DNA from 2 places in the Bombilactobacillus sp. ESL1094 genome. Region 2 is predicted to be linked to the other one. Evidence: a T-box and tRNA genes for the amino acid it is inferred to sense, from the RefSeq annotation. Region 2 holds a T-box; the other holds one or more tRNA genes.

Region 1 (7,673 bases), 140 kb from region 2:
GAACCTTTTTGTCCTGGCGCAAAATGCTCCTCGACTTCGCGCACTTCAGTGCGTTGTAAGTGTCTAATTTCTAAGGCAAAACGTTCTAAGGAAGCCCCAATCAAAGCCAATGTCATGATATATTCAGCATGCAAATCACGCGGTAACACTTGTGTAGAAATTTCCTGCGCTGTCAAACCTAACTGGGCACACACCATTTGTTCGACTTCGGGAGGCACGTTAGCAAAGGTCCCTACCGCACCACTGATCTTCCCGGCTTGAACACCTTGAGCAGCATGATCAAACCGTTGTAAATCGCGTTTTAATTCTGAATACCAATTGGCCAATATTAAGCCAAAGGTGGTGGGTTCAGCATGAACACCATGAGTCCGGCCCATCATCACCGCCGTTTTATATTGTTGCGCCTTTTGAGCCACTACGTGTAACAACTCCACTAAGTCTTGGCGCAACAAAGTATTAGCTTGTTTTAACAAATAGCCATACGCTGTATCGACGACATCTGTCGAAGTAACTCCAAAGTGAATCCACTTTTTTTCTGGACCTAAGCTTTTGGAAACAGTCCGTGTGAAAGCTACCACATCATGCTTCGTAATTTTTTCCATTGCGATAATATCTGCTACTTGAAAGCTAGCGTTGTGTTCAATGGCAGCTAAATCAGCATCCGGAATTTTTCCGAGACGATTCCAAGCTCGGTCAACGGCAATCTCCACTTCTAACCACGCCTGATATTTATTTTGCTCACTCCAAATTTGGGCCATTGCTGGATTCTGATACCGTTTGATAACCATGAACTTCTCCTTTATCCCTTAACTGTAAAGCTACCGCTATTTTTAAATCTGCCACAACTCTGTGGCGTTCACATAATTGAGTAATTGTTGTTCATTTTCCGCAAAAACCACTAAAGTTCCAACTTCTGTTTGGTCTGTGGCAGACGAATAGTCACGATGATTAAATTTTAATTGCCATTGTGGATGTTGCTGAATCAAAGCCACCGCTGTGGACAAATGCTGTTTAGTCACCTGTAACTCACAGCCATTCATCCAGGGGGTTAAGTTAGGCAGGGGCCAATTACACAAACTGCGGATTAACAATTCTTCCTGAGAGGTTTGCGTCACCGCTGCAAAAATTTGCGCGGAAAACACGGTTCCCGGATATAACCGTTCAACATAGAGCATTCCCGATTGGGTAGTACACAATTTAATCGCAAACAAGCCTTGATAATGCAAATGACTGCCAATGGTTTGGGCAATTTCTTGCACTTCTTGTTTCAAAGCGACTTCATCAATTTTCGTAACTAAAGCCGTTTTCAAGCCTTGCGGGCGTGTAACCTTGATCAACGGATAAGTTTTAATGTCGCCCGTGTAATCTTTCGTAACCATGGCAAAGACTTCTTGATGAATATCGACCAATGATTCCAAAATAAAGGAGCCTTGTGGCAATTGATAATTGTCAATTTGTGCTTGATTATAAAATGTTTCTTGAAAATCAGGATCCACCGCGCGTTGAATCGGTTTTAAAAGACATGGAAACCCAATTTCTGAAACAGCCATTTGTAAGTCAGCTTTATTCACAACCGTGACATACGGAGTAATATTCAAATTATGTTCGTTCAAAAAGCACCGTTCTAAATAACGATCTTGCATCAAATCAAGAATTTCAGTACCTTGAACTAATTTTTCCGGCTGGGCTAATTGTTGCGGATCAGGTAATTCGATCTGACTATCATTATATAAAACTAAATCCACAGCTTGAAACAAGCGTTCTAACAATTCTAAGTTGTGGTAATCACCCACGATTAATTTACTAACAACATTGGTCCATTGCTTCGGCCGGTCAGTCAAAACTGTCACCTGAAAGCCCATATTTTGCGCTTGAATGGCCAATTGTTGATCACTACTACCACCATGAATAATTCCTAATTTACTGTTCGGTTCCATAAATTCCATGCTTAATTCTGCCTCATTCTTCTGCAAAAATTACCTTTCCGTTCTCAAAACCACTGATTCTAGCTAAGGACAGAATCGGAATCTGCTGTTCATCAATCAGCTGCCGCCCTTTTTGGAAAGTCTTTTCAATGACAATCCCAATTCCTTCTAACGTCGCCCCTGCTTGTTGAATAATCGTGGTCAAGCCGGAAACTGCTTGTCCATTAGCCAAAAAATCATCCACAATTAAAACGTGATCTTGAGCAGTCAAAAACTTTTTAGCAATACTAATTTGATTAGTTTCTTTTTTAGTAAAGGAGTAAACATCCGCAACATATAAATCCGAACTCATTGTAATAGAACGATGCTTCCGAGCAAAAACCACTGGCTTTTGAAAAGCAACGCCCGTTAAAACGGCGGGCGCAATTCCCGAAGATTCAACAGTTAAAATTTTGGTAATCGGCAATTTTTGAAAATGCTGATAAAAAGCCTGACCCATTTTTTGCATTAACAGCGGATCAATTTGATGATTTAAGAAACTGTCAACTTTGAGCACATCTTGGCCTAAAACTCGACCATCCTGCTTGATTCGTTCTTCTAGTTCACGCATTGTGGTGCCTCCCTAAGCTTTACTTTAAGATTACCATTATCACTGCATTAGTGAAATACTTTAATTTATTTGGTATCATATTCATCTAAATTATAAGTCTGAATAATTTTGATTAGTTTTTTAGCATAATCTGGATCTGTAGCATAACCATCTTTTTGCAAACTTCGCGCCGCCTCGACATAGTTGTCAGCCGCTAGTACGTGCTGGTACTGCTGCTTATTCCAAGTAGTACCGTTTGCCAACAATGCATCATGATCGGCAATGGATGCTTCAAAATTAGTATAAACCTTAAAACGGGCGGTCACTGTGACCCACTGTCCATTTTGGTACTCTTGAGTTTGTAATTCTTGCGACTCTTGGGGATTGTCATCTTTCACGCCAAACAAATTGTGATAATCACTAGCCAAACTACTTTGACCCCAATTACTTTCCAAAACGGCTTGGGCCAACGTCACGCTTGGTAATACATGATACTGTTGCCCGTATTTAACAGCCGCTGGCGCTAACTTTTTAATAAATTGCTGTTTTTGCCGAAATTGATTCTGTACTTGAATATTCGGCTGCGAGTTCACAACTTCTTGTCGCCAATGATTAATCATTATGACCGCTAAAACAAATCCACAACCTAAGATTAAAATTGCCACCAAGCCATTCGCAAAATTATTTTGCTGAGTTGCCCGGCTACGCCTTTTTGCCAAATTTTTCACCGATATCTTTCTCATAATTATGATAACATGCACCCAAGATTTATGTAAAAAAAAACCAGCCCGTGGGCTGGTCAGCACTAAGAGTTTAAGCTTAGTCTTTGTTAACGTTAACTGCTTGTGGTCCACGATCACTTTCTTCGATATCGAAAGTAACTGATTGACCTTCTTCAAGAGTCTTATAGCCTTCACCGTTGATAGCGGAGAAATGTACGAATACATCACTACCATCTTCGCGAGTAATAAAACCATAACCTTTTTCAGCGTTAAACCATTTTACTGTTCCATGTTCCATGTGAACATCCTCCTCAAAACACTTTTTGCATTTCTTTGTGGCCGATATGGAAGTTAGTTACACATGAACCATCGAACCATAACCATTCAAAAACACGTCTTTATATTAACATGCTCACAAAAGATAATCAATCAAGTTTTGCTAAATTTATTAAATTTATTTTAATATGGAAAGCACACTTTAAACAGCTCTTTGCGCTCCTAGAGCCTAACAAGAACCACTTCTTCACATTAAGAAACCAGCAATCAAAAAATTAAAAAATCTAGTAAAGTGAATAATATTCTTATCCAAATTGTCGTAGTGCCACTTGTTTAAATATTCGCCAAAAATTAAGTATTAAGCGATTTTTGTTCAATCATTTTCATATATGACAACAAAAAAAAGTAGCCGTAGCTACTTTAATTAAGATGCGGGTAAGAAGACTCGAACTTCCACGGAGATAATTCTCCACAAGATCCTTAGTCTTGCGCGTCTGCCAATTCCGCCATGCCCGCAAAAACAATACTCATTCATCATAATATGAATGGGCAAATTTTGCAAGCAACTGCGGCAAAAATAAATTAGCATCAATTAACACAAATCTTTTATTTTTATGAGGCAACTGGCATCTAACTCCAATTGGGAGCTGGAACAAAAAATTTTAACCTAAGCGCTGTAAACACTTAGCAATCTCAGCCGTTGCTTGGTCTTGATCTTGTTCAGACTGCTGAAATTGATCCAAGTCCACCGTACGATTATCTTTCATACTATCAATCATTTGCTGGCAAGCTTGAACATAAGCTTGATAGGCTTGAACTAAATTCATATGAATGCCCATAAAACGTGCTGGAGCTCTTAAATCGGCTAATTGTTGGGTTAATTGGGCATATTCATCAGTCCCATGCTGAAAATCACCCTGAATTGCCAAGTAATGAGCAGATTGCATTTGCTCTAATTCGTTTTTTTGCAAAGCCGTTTTAATTTCTTGAAACTTAGGATTCAACTCTTCTTGAATTTCCTGCGTCCGTTGTAAAACATCATTTAACGTTTGGGCATACTTGATTGCCCGCTGTTGTGCTTTATTAACCATGTCTTTGCCTCCTTAAAATTGATCAAAAACTGTATACGGCAACTGCCGCTTATGAGCAGTCTTCAAATACCAATTTTCAATCTTTTGGGCTGCTGATGCTGTGACTTCTTTGCCTTCCAAATAATCATCAATCTCTTGATACGTTACCCCCAAAGCAACTTCATCAGCTAAGCCTGGCCGACCATCCTCTAAATCAGCCGTCGGGGTTTTAGTATATAAATTGGCCGGGGCTTGCAAGTATTGCAATAATTGACGGCCTTGGCGCTTATTTAACCTAAATAAAGGCGTAACATCGGCGGCACCATCACCGTATTTAGTATAAAAACCCGTAATATTTTCCGCGGCGTGATCGGTTCCCACTACAACGCCCTTAGTTTCACCAGCAATCGCATACTGTACAATCATGCGTTGACGCGCTTTAATATTGCCTTTATTAAAATCACTAATGGTTAAGCCATTAGGTGTGATACTAGCCACGACTGCATCTACCGCTGGCTTAATATCCACCCGATAAGTCTTGTCCGGTTGAATAAAGTCTAAAGCCTGTAAAGCATCTGATTCATCAGCTTGTTGCCCATAAGGCAAACGAACGGCAATAAATTGGTAACTAGATTGGGGTTGTTCTGCTCGTAATTCACTAACAGCTAACTGGGCCAAGCGACCTGTTAAAGTCGAATCTTGACCACCAGAAATTCCTAACACTAATGTTTTTAATTGATTTTTTTGTAAAAAATGCTTTAAAAAGTCCACACTCCGCTGTACTTCTTGTTCGGGATCAATCTGGGGCGCAACTTTTTCAAAAGCAATAATTTCTTTTTGTAATGGACGCAATCTTAAAACCTCATTTCTCAAATACAATTACTTTAACACAGTTTGATAAATTTCACTGATTGTTTGAGCCAAACGTTCGTTAGAAAAATTGGCAGCACAATATTCATAATATTTCTGGCCCAAAGCGCGTAATTCATCTTTTTGCCACAAGTCATGAGCTTGAATTAACGCCTGTTTTAGGCTTTCAAAATCATTAATAGGGGTAATCCAACCCAGCCCCGGTTGAACGGCTTGCGCATCCGAACCAGCATCACTAGCGACCACGGGTAAACCATTATTAGCTGCTTCTAGTAAAACTAGTGGAAAGCCTTCCGATAATGATGGTAGGACAAATAAGTCCGCGTTTTGGTAATACTGCTCTGTTTTGTCTTGAAAGCCGATAAATTCGACTTTTTGTGCCAAATCTAGTTCTTGTACTAAGTGTTCCAATTGGGGCCGCGAAGTTCCATCACCCACTAGCTTTAAGCGCCAGTCAAAATCTAGCTCTGCTAAAACTTTTAAGAGTAATTGTTGGTTTTTCACAGGCACTAAACGAGCAACATTCAATAGCGTAAACGGATCTTGTCGCGTCGTTTGGGGCGCTTTTTCGCGAAAGTACATTGTATTAAAGACCGGCTTGATTTTGTCTGCGGCAATCCCCACTTGTTCTAAAATTGGCTTAAATTTAGCAGTTACTGGCATCAATAGCTCAGCTTTTTTCAAGGCCCGTAAATTTAAAGAAGTCATTAACTTTCCTTTGAAATTGTCAGCAAAATCCACATAAGGATCACTATGAACCGTAATGATCCACTTTGCATGCACATGCCTATAAATCAAACTCATTAAAAAATTAGCCCGGGGACCATGCGTATTCACAATATCAATTTGATTATCATTAATGAACTTCTTGAGACGCCCGAGCACCCGCAAATCCAACTGCCCATCTTGGTTCATAATAGTAGTGGGAATTTGCCATTCATTTGCTAGATCAGAAACTGGCCCCCGTTCAAAAACTAAGAGCTGCGAATCAATATCTCGTTGATTCAAGCCCCGTAAAATATTAATAATAATCGTTCGTCCGCCGCCATTTTCATTCCCGGCGTTCACGTGTAAAGTTTTCATAAATTAAATCCTCACAATAAATTGTTAAACAAATCTAGTTATCGTAAACTAAAGGTATTAAAAAAGGAGTTTAGAAAAATTGCCAAAACAAATTAAAATCTTAGATTTGCCTTTTATTAGTACTACTAATCAAAATTTTATAAAGTTACTCCAGCAACGTATCACTAATCATCAAAATACCTTTATTGTTACTGCTAACCCTGAGATTGCAGTTTATGCTTACGATCATCCAGAATATCGCAAATTAATTCAAACAGCCGACTACATCACTCCTGATGGTATCGGGATTATTAAAGCAGGACAAATGATGCATCAACCACTCTCCGAACGAATTACTGGCTTTGATACACTTACTAGTTTACTAGAAATTGCCAATAAGTGTAGCCTAAAAGTATATTTATTAGGTGCTAAACCCGAAATTATTACTAAAACCGTCCAAAATATTCACCAAAAATATCCCCAACTAAAACTTGTCGGATCACATGACGGGTATTTTCAAGATGAACAACCCATTGTCCAAGAAATAAAACAAACTAAGCCTGATATCGTGGCTGTCGCTTTAGGGTTTCCCAAACAGGAAGAATTTATTTATCGCCACCGCCAACTGACGCCTGCAATTTGGATTGGCGTGGGAGGCAGTTTTGACGTCTTATCTGGAACGGTCAAACGCGCCCCGCAATTAATTCAAAACTGGCACTTAGAATGGCTCTATCGCTTATTAAGCCATCCTAGTCGTTTTAAACGTTTCTTAGCTTTACCGCGCTTTTTAAAATTAGTTAATCAGCAACATTAACCCTGAAAATCTTTGAGTAGTTCCGCACTTAATAGTGTCCTAATAATATCTTTTTAATTTTTGTAACAGCATCATTACCTTTCAAATTACGCCAACGACGCAAAAAAATTCCGTTCCTAAATTAATTTTTAAGAACGGAATTTTTGATTACTTAGAAAAAAGTTCAGCTTTAAGGAAACATAACTTTAGTTTTTCTAGAGGCTAGATGTTGTGGTTTGGGTTTTTGTAAGACAAACAACAAGTATGCTGTGACCCAACCAAAATACATGCTAACTCCGGGCGCATTGAGAACATGCCCTGAAAAGATTGACATAAAAATTCCCAAGCCAAAGGCCACAAAATACA
Region 2 (7,673 bases):
TGATCCATCAAATTGATCCTCTCTAAAATTGATGAATTATTATTTTACCACAAAATTCACAATTTTTTGCGGAACCACAATGGTTTTTACAATCTTTTTATCAGCAATAAATGATTGTGTCTTTTCATCAGCTAATGCTCTTTGTTCTAAATCAGCTTTGGAAATATCAACTGGCACCGTAATCTTATTTCTTAACTTACCATTAACTTGCAAAATAACTTCGACTTCAGCACTAACTAGATCTTCTTCATTGTAAGTTGGCCATTGAGCATAAGTGATGGATTCATCATGACCTAATTTTTGCCAAATTTCTTCAGCAATATGCGGTACGATTGGGGCTAACATTTTAATTAAACCTTCAGCGTAATCCTTTGGAAACTGATCTTGCTTTTGCACAGCGTTGACAAAAGTCATCATTTGCGAAATTGCCGTATTAAATTGTAACTTTTCATAATGATCACTAACTTGTTTCACAGTTTCACTATAAATCTTTTTCAAATCAGCATTCGGCTGCTCGGTAATAAAATCAGTCCGCAAAGTGTTGTCATCATCTGCATTAATATATAAGCGCCAAACCCGCTCTAAGAAACGATAAGAACCAGCTAAGCCATCTTCACTCCAAGAAATGGAAGCATCTAACGGTCCCATAAACATTTCGTAAAGACGTAACGTATCAGCACCATATTCATCGACAACATCATCAGGATTAATAACGTTGCCTTTGGACTTCGACATTTTTTCGTGATTATTACCCAAAATCATTCCTTGATTAAATAATTTTTGGAACGGTTCTGGTGTCGGTACAACACCTAAATCGTATAAGAACTTATGCCAAAATCTTGCATACAGTAAATGCAGCACAGCATGTTCGGCTCCACCGACGTATAAATCAACGGGCATCCACTGTTTTAATTTTTCATAATCAGCGATTGCTTCATCATTATGTGGATCTACATAACGCAAGAAATACCAAGAACTACCAGCCCATTGTGGCATTGTATTGGTTTCCCGCCGACCTTTGCGGCCATTTTTATCAACCACATTGACCCAGTCAGTCAAGTTAGCCAACGGACTTTCAATCGTACCTGAAGGTTTAATATCATGTTCTGCTGGCAAACGTAATGGTAATTCATCTTCAGGAACTAAACTCGTGGTTCCATCTTCCCAATGAATAATTGGAATGGGTTCACCCCAGTAACGTTGCCGTGAAAAGACCCAATCTCGCAAGCGGTAATTAACTTTCTTTTGGCCAACCTGATGATCTTCTAACCACGCCAAAACCTTATCAATTGCCTGCTGTTTATTTAAACCATTTAAAAACTCCGAATTAATATGTTCACCATCACCTGTATAAGCATGATCACTGACATCACCACCCGCAATGACTGCTTTAATTGGTAAGTCAAACATTTTAGCAAATTCGAAATCCCGGTCATCATGTGCTGGAACAGCCATGATAGCACCCGTCCCGTAGCTAGCCAAGACATAATCAGAAATCCAAATTGGTAATCGATCGCCATTAATCGGATTAATAGCGTAAGCGCCTGTGAAAGCACCTGTTTTTTCAGTATTTAAATCGGTCCGATCCAAATCACTCTTTTTAGCAGTTGCTTCCTGATATTGTTGAACTTGTGCTTTTTGTTGTGGGGTAGTAATTTGATCCACTAGTTCATGCTCTGGAGCCATGACTACATAAGTAGCACCAAATAACGTATCTGGCCGTGTCGTAAAGACATTAAACGTTAAATCATGATCGGCAATCTCAAACTTAACTTCAGCACCGACTGACCGGCCAATCCAGTTGCGCTGCATTTCCTTAATATTTTCGGGCCAATCGATTAAATCTAAATCATCCAATAAACGATCCGCATAAGCCGTAATTTTGAGCATCCATTGTCGCATTGGCTTACGGTAAACTGGAAAACCACCACGTTCAGTTTTACCGTTGACAATCTCCTCATTAGCGACTACTGTACCTAAATCTGGACTCCAATTAACAGGAACTTTGGCTTCATAAGCTAACCCCTGTTTATACAATTGTTCAAAGATCCACTGTGTCCATTTATAATAATTAGGATCAGTAGTATTAATTTCGCGCTCCCAATCGTAAGAAAAACCTAGCGAATTAATTTGTCGCTTAAATGTATCAATATTTTGTTGCGTAAAATCAATGGGATTATGTCCAGTTTTCAGCGCATATTGTTCAGCGGGTAAGCCAAACGCATCCCACCCCATGGGATGTAAGACATTGTAGCCTTGCATCCGCTTCATCCGGGCAATAATATCGGTCGCGGTATACCCTTCTGGATGACCAACATGCAAACCTTTACCAGACGGATAAGGAAACATATCTAACGCGTAAAAGTTTTTCTTATTTGGATCTTCTGTTGTTTTAAACGTCTTATGTTCGGCCCAATAGGCTTGCCATTTTTTTTCAATAACGTTGTGATTATAACCCATAATTACCCTCCTACAAAAAAAGTCCCATTGCTATTGCAATAGGACGAAATTTACCCGCGGTACCACCTAAGTTTTATATATTAACTATATAACTCTCAAGTATTTAACGATACCCCGTGACTACTTACTATTAGTTCAGTAATCAAACTCCAAAGATGAGTTCATTAAAAAATATCTGTGAAATCACACTAACCTTCCACTCTCTGATAATCAATTTTTCAATTACTATTCCTTTGGTAAAAACTAATCTGACGCATATTATAAATAAAAATCACGCTAATTGCAACTAGTCTGACGAATTTTCAGTTGCAGCTTCCTGTGGCGAAACTTGAATTGAATTATCAGTAGCTGGGGTTGACTTAGTATTAGAAACTGCTTTAGCCTGCACAACTGGTGCTTTTTTAATAACAGCAGCTGGATCAGCATGATCTCCACTAGGAATTGTCCGTGAAAAATCAGTTTCATTTTTTGCATCCTTAGGCCGATTGCTTGGTTTAGTACTAGGGGCTTGCAATATTTCCTTGTTGGTATTAATTAATTCATTCAGGGAATTATTAACAATAACCGGTAAAGCCGGCGTTTGTGTTTCATTAGTAGCTGAAGCATCAGCTGCTGGATTTTGAAATTTATTTCTCACAATTACCGGGGCTTGTTGATTTTGATAAGTATTCCTTGTAGAATTATGGTTCACATTATTTGTGACTAAACTAACATTATTGACTACAATGTCATTGACACTTGGTTTAGTAGCATCAACTGGTTGATCAAAACGCGTTAGATTATACTTTTCAATCAAACTGTTCAATTTATCGGCATATGATGTATCCGTGGCATAACGCCCCGTTAAAAAGCTAGTAGCATCTTTATAGGAACTAGTTTTACTACGCCAAGCTCCAGAATACATGCCATTATCGCGCAGTAAACGAACGTAGTCTTCTAAGGACTCACGATAGGAGGGATACTTGCGAAAATTAGCTTGAATACCGTACAAATTACCACTGCCATCATCTTCTTGCGTGGCCATATTAACCGCTGATCCTTGAAAACTGCCTTTAACACCAAACAAGTTATAATTAGGCGCCTGGGCTAAAGTACTTGTCCCCCAACCGCTTTCTAAGAGTGCTTGGGCTAACATAACTGAAGCATAAAGATCATTATTATTGGCTAACTTTTGCGCCGATAAACCCAAATAATTTAAAAATGTTTGATCCCCATATCCGGACGATGTGACCACATTTTCCAAGTTATCAGCATCATTGACGTTAATTGTCACTTGATCAAAACTATCAGCATAACTCGTCACACTACTATGCTTTAAAGCATTTAATGCAGTTAAACAACTTAAGCAACTAATTGCAACTAGTTTAACTGATCTTCTTAAATGTTTTTTCATCAAACAGACCCCCTTTATTTGCGACTGGGATAAAAATATACTAAGGTCTTTGTCCCAATCTCATTTATTAGTTAAACTTCCCACTACTTCAAGCTAATTATAGTCACCAATGAACTTAATCAATGCCCTTTCCGGTAAGATTTACCAAAAAATTAATTATTTTTTAGGAGATTATTAATGAAATTATCAAAACTATTACTTTTTCTTAGCATTTTCTTTATCTCTTGTTTTTTAATTTTGACAATGATGTTATTTCATCATCAGCCAGCATTACGGCACTGTGATTTCTGGTTTTTTCAACACTTAGCTTTTTTGAGTGAACATAATCGAACCTTCTTCAAATACATTACCACTATTGGCGCGCCTAAAGTCGTCTTTAGTCTAACTATCCTTATTAGCTTCATTTTAAAGAATCAACGCCAACGATTTTTTCTGCTTAGTAACGTAATAAGTAATTTATTATTAAACCAAGTTTTAAAAGCGCTCATTCACAGACCTCGTCCCAACTTAAATCATCTCGTCCAAGCAACTGGCTTTAGTTTTCCTAGCGGTCATGCTATGGCTACCACTGCTTTAATTGGGAGTTTAATTCTCATCTATTACCAAACTACGAAAAAAAAGCAATTACCATTTTTTTTAATGGTAATTGCCCTCATCATTATTATCAGTCGTCCCATTTTACACGTTCATTATTTTTCTGACGTTTTAGCAGGTACCTGTTTAGCTAGTGGAATTACTCTGCTGATTTACCTTGGCTTTTTTGAAAATCCTTTAACAAATAATCACTATGGTCAAAGAAATTGAGAATAACTGCCACAATTAAAATGATAATTCCCACTACAAAAATCCAGTGCAAGCCTTCATAAACAATTTGTCTAGCTGGTGCTAAATATTGTTTTGCTAACAAATGCGCGGTCGAAGAATTAATCATTTGATCCAACATTTTAAAAGTTAAACCTGAATGTTGTTGTACTCCTTGTGCCATTTTTAGGTTCATCACAATTCCAAAGACGGAAACCATCAAGGTTTGCCCCAAATTACGAGCTAACGTATTGAAACTGGTGGCCGTTCCCACTTCATCTGCTGTGACTACACTTTGCGAAGTAACCGTGGAAGTTGTAATCGACAAACCAAAACCAAAACCAACCACCGCAGAGATAATTAGAAAAATGCCAAAGGCCGTTTTTAACGGTAACAACAGATAGCACCCACAGCCAACCACTAGAAAGCTAAGTGCAAATAACGTAATTTTATGCGGTGGATATTTAGCAATCATTTTACCAGAAATATAAGAACCAAATAACCAAACTACCGAACTAGGTGTAACCACAAAGCCCCCCATCGACGGCTTCAGTCCTAAAACGCTCTGCATCCAAATTGGCAAATAAGCATCAAAACCAATCAAAAAACCAGAAATTAATAGAATCGACACATTTTGTACAACAAAAGTACGATTTTTAAATAATTTTAACGGCAAAATTGGATCTGCTTTTTGCCGTTCGACCTTCACAAATACAAAAGCACCTAATACGGCTGCTACTAACAAAATTAAACTAATTAGCCAAGCATGGGCATTATTTAAGTTCTGTAGCCCGAGCATTAAACAAACTAAGACGAACGTTAATAAGATAATACCTTGAAAATCAACCGGCTCACGCACAGCTTGACTGCGCTTAGGTTCATGCAAAAATAATTGAATCAAGATAATTGTAATCAAACCAATGGGAATATTAATGGCAAAGACCCAATGCCAAGACAGTTGTTCAACAATAAAACCACCTAACAAAGGCGCCACAATTGAGGCAATTCCCCAGGCAGACCCATTTAAGCCAATCATATTGGCCCTTTTTTCTAACGGATAAATATCAGCTAAAACGGTATACGTCAACGGCTGAATTGCCCCAGCACCTAGTCCTTGTAAAACCCGTGACAAAATTAGTTGCAACATAGAATGCGAAATACAACATAAAAAAGAACCCAAGACAAAAATTAATAAGCCAATATTTAATAAAATTTTACGACCATAGCGATCAGATAATTTACCATAAATCGGCGTCGTGACCGCGCTCATTAATAAATAGATTGAAAAGACCCAATTCATTAATTTCAAGCCATGTAAATCACTAATAATTGTCGGCATCGCCGTCGAAACAATCGTTCCTTCGACGGCTGTCATGAAAGTTGCTACAAAGACTGCAACCGTGACCCACTTAACGTTTGTTTTTTTTACTGTTGAATTCACAATATCCCTACTTTTTAATAGCTTGCTGAATCGCTGTAACTTTGTCTAATTGTTCCCATGGCAATTGCACATCAGTGCGCCCAAAATGGCCATAAGCAGCCGTTTGCTTATAAATTGGCCGCTTTAGATCTAACATCTCGATAATTCCGGCTGGTCTTAAATCAAAGACTTCCCGAATAGCTTGCACAATTTGCGAATCACTATAATCACTTGTATTAAAGGTATTAACATTAATAGAAACTGGACGTGCTACCCCGATCGCATAAGCTAATTGAATTTCAATTTGATCAGCGACCCCAGCAGCAACTAAATTCTTAGCCACATAACGTGCCGCATAACTAGCCGAACGATCAACCTTAGTCGCATCTTTGCCAGAGAAGGCTCCACCACCATGATGAGCAAAACCACCATAGGTATCGACAATAATTTTACGACCAGTTAATCCAGTATCACTACTTGGACCACCTAAAACGAAGCGTCCAGTTGGATTAATAAAGAATTTAGTTTCAGCATCCAATAGTTCAGCCGGAATAACTTGTTTAATCACTTTCTCAATCACATCTTGCCGTAAATCAGCTAACTTGACATCTGGATCATGCTGCGTACTTAAAACAACTGTATCAACCCGTAAAGCCTTCCAGTTATCATCATATTCGACAGTAACTTGCGCCTTTGAATCTGGGCGTAAATAAGTCAATTCATGTTGTTTGCGGACCTGAGTCACCTTATAAACCAACTTGTGAGCCAAGATAATCGGCAAAGGCATAAACTCTGGTGTTTCATTGGTAGCATAACCAAACATCAAGCCTTGATCGCCAGCACCAATTTGATCTAGCGGATCAGTATCATTGTCTGAATCTCTTTTTTCTAAGGCGTCATCCACCCCTTGCGCAATATCAGGCGATTGTTGATCAACCGCAATAATCACGGCACAAGTATCAGCATCAAAACCGTAAGCCGAATCCGTATAGCCAATTTCACGAATCGTTTGACGTACAATAGCTTGCATATCAACGTAAGCGGTCGTTGATATTTCGCCAGCAACCAAAACTAATCCAGTGGTCACTGTAGTCTCACAAGCAACCCGTGCTTGCGGATCCTTAGCTAAAATAGCATCCAAAATAGCATCACTAATTTGATCAGCTATTTTATCTGGATGTCCTTCTGAAACAGATTCCGATGTAAAGAAATGACGTTCTTTTTCCATAAAAATACTTCCCCCTTGAATTTAGGTTACAGGTAAGCTAAATAGCCCCATCGGGAATTTAGTTAACTAAAATATGTTATCACATATTTAAAAACATTAATACTTAATTATTTATAAACATAATCACGAGTCATTGGCAAGCCAGTTCCAGAAGGACCCTTAGTTAACAGATATTGCACAACATCAATATGTCCGGAGGCAAAGGAAGCAGCACAAGCTTGTAAATACAAATCCCACATGCGACTAAAACGTTCGTCCATCATCTCAATGACTTCTGGTAATTTAGCTTGGAAATTATGATCCCAAATTTCAAGGGTTTTTTGATAATGTCTACGTAACATTTCAGTATCAGCAATTTGCAATCCGGAACC

The links. A T-box is a leader RNA that pairs with one kind of tRNA and senses whether it is charged. The one in region 2 lies ahead of leuS (leucine--tRNA ligase), so its partner is inferred to be a tRNA-Leu.
Region 1: it has a tRNA-Leu gene. The T-box ahead of leuS (leucine--tRNA ligase) is inferred to sense a tRNA for this amino acid. The anticodon was not compared.

What each region holds. Positions count from the first base shown of each region.
Region 1 covers NZ_JBYLUM010000001.1:1,319,171-1,326,843, reverse strand. Annotated here, with positions in the region: gene purB (adenylosuccinate lyase) at 1-788, opposite strand, end outside; gene AC3B5S_RS06295 (ATP-grasp domain-containing protein) at 831-1,946, opposite strand; gene AC3B5S_RS06290 (xanthine phosphoribosyltransferase) at 1,960-2,535, opposite strand; gene AC3B5S_RS06285 (glycoside hydrolase family 73 protein) at 2,601-3,242, opposite strand; gene AC3B5S_RS06280 (cold-shock protein) at 3,334-3,534, opposite strand; tRNA gene AC3B5S_RS06275 (tRNA-Leu) at 3,943-4,028, opposite strand; gene AC3B5S_RS06270 (hypothetical protein) at 4,175-4,603, opposite strand; gene nadE (NAD(+) synthase) at 4,616-5,434, opposite strand; gene AC3B5S_RS06260 (glycosyltransferase family 4 protein) at 5,462-6,535, opposite strand; gene AC3B5S_RS06255 (WecB/TagA/CpsF family glycosyltransferase) at 6,615-7,328, shown strand; gene AC3B5S_RS06250 (O-antigen ligase family protein) at 7,498-7,673, opposite strand, start outside.
Region 2 covers NZ_JBYLUM010000001.1:1,457,982-1,465,654, reverse strand. Annotated here, with positions in the region: gene AC3B5S_RS06935 (putative polysaccharide biosynthesis protein) at 1-8, opposite strand, end outside; gene leuS (leucine--tRNA ligase) at 40-2,460, opposite strand; T-box leader at 2,497-2,704, opposite strand; gene AC3B5S_RS06925 (glucosaminidase domain-containing protein) at 2,747-3,853, opposite strand; gene AC3B5S_RS06920 (phosphatase PAP2 family protein) at 4,031-4,657, shown strand; gene AC3B5S_RS06915 (MDR family MFS transporter) at 4,587-6,095, opposite strand; gene metK (methionine adenosyltransferase) at 6,103-7,302, opposite strand; gene AC3B5S_RS06905 (class I SAM-dependent methyltransferase) at 7,410-7,673, opposite strand, start outside.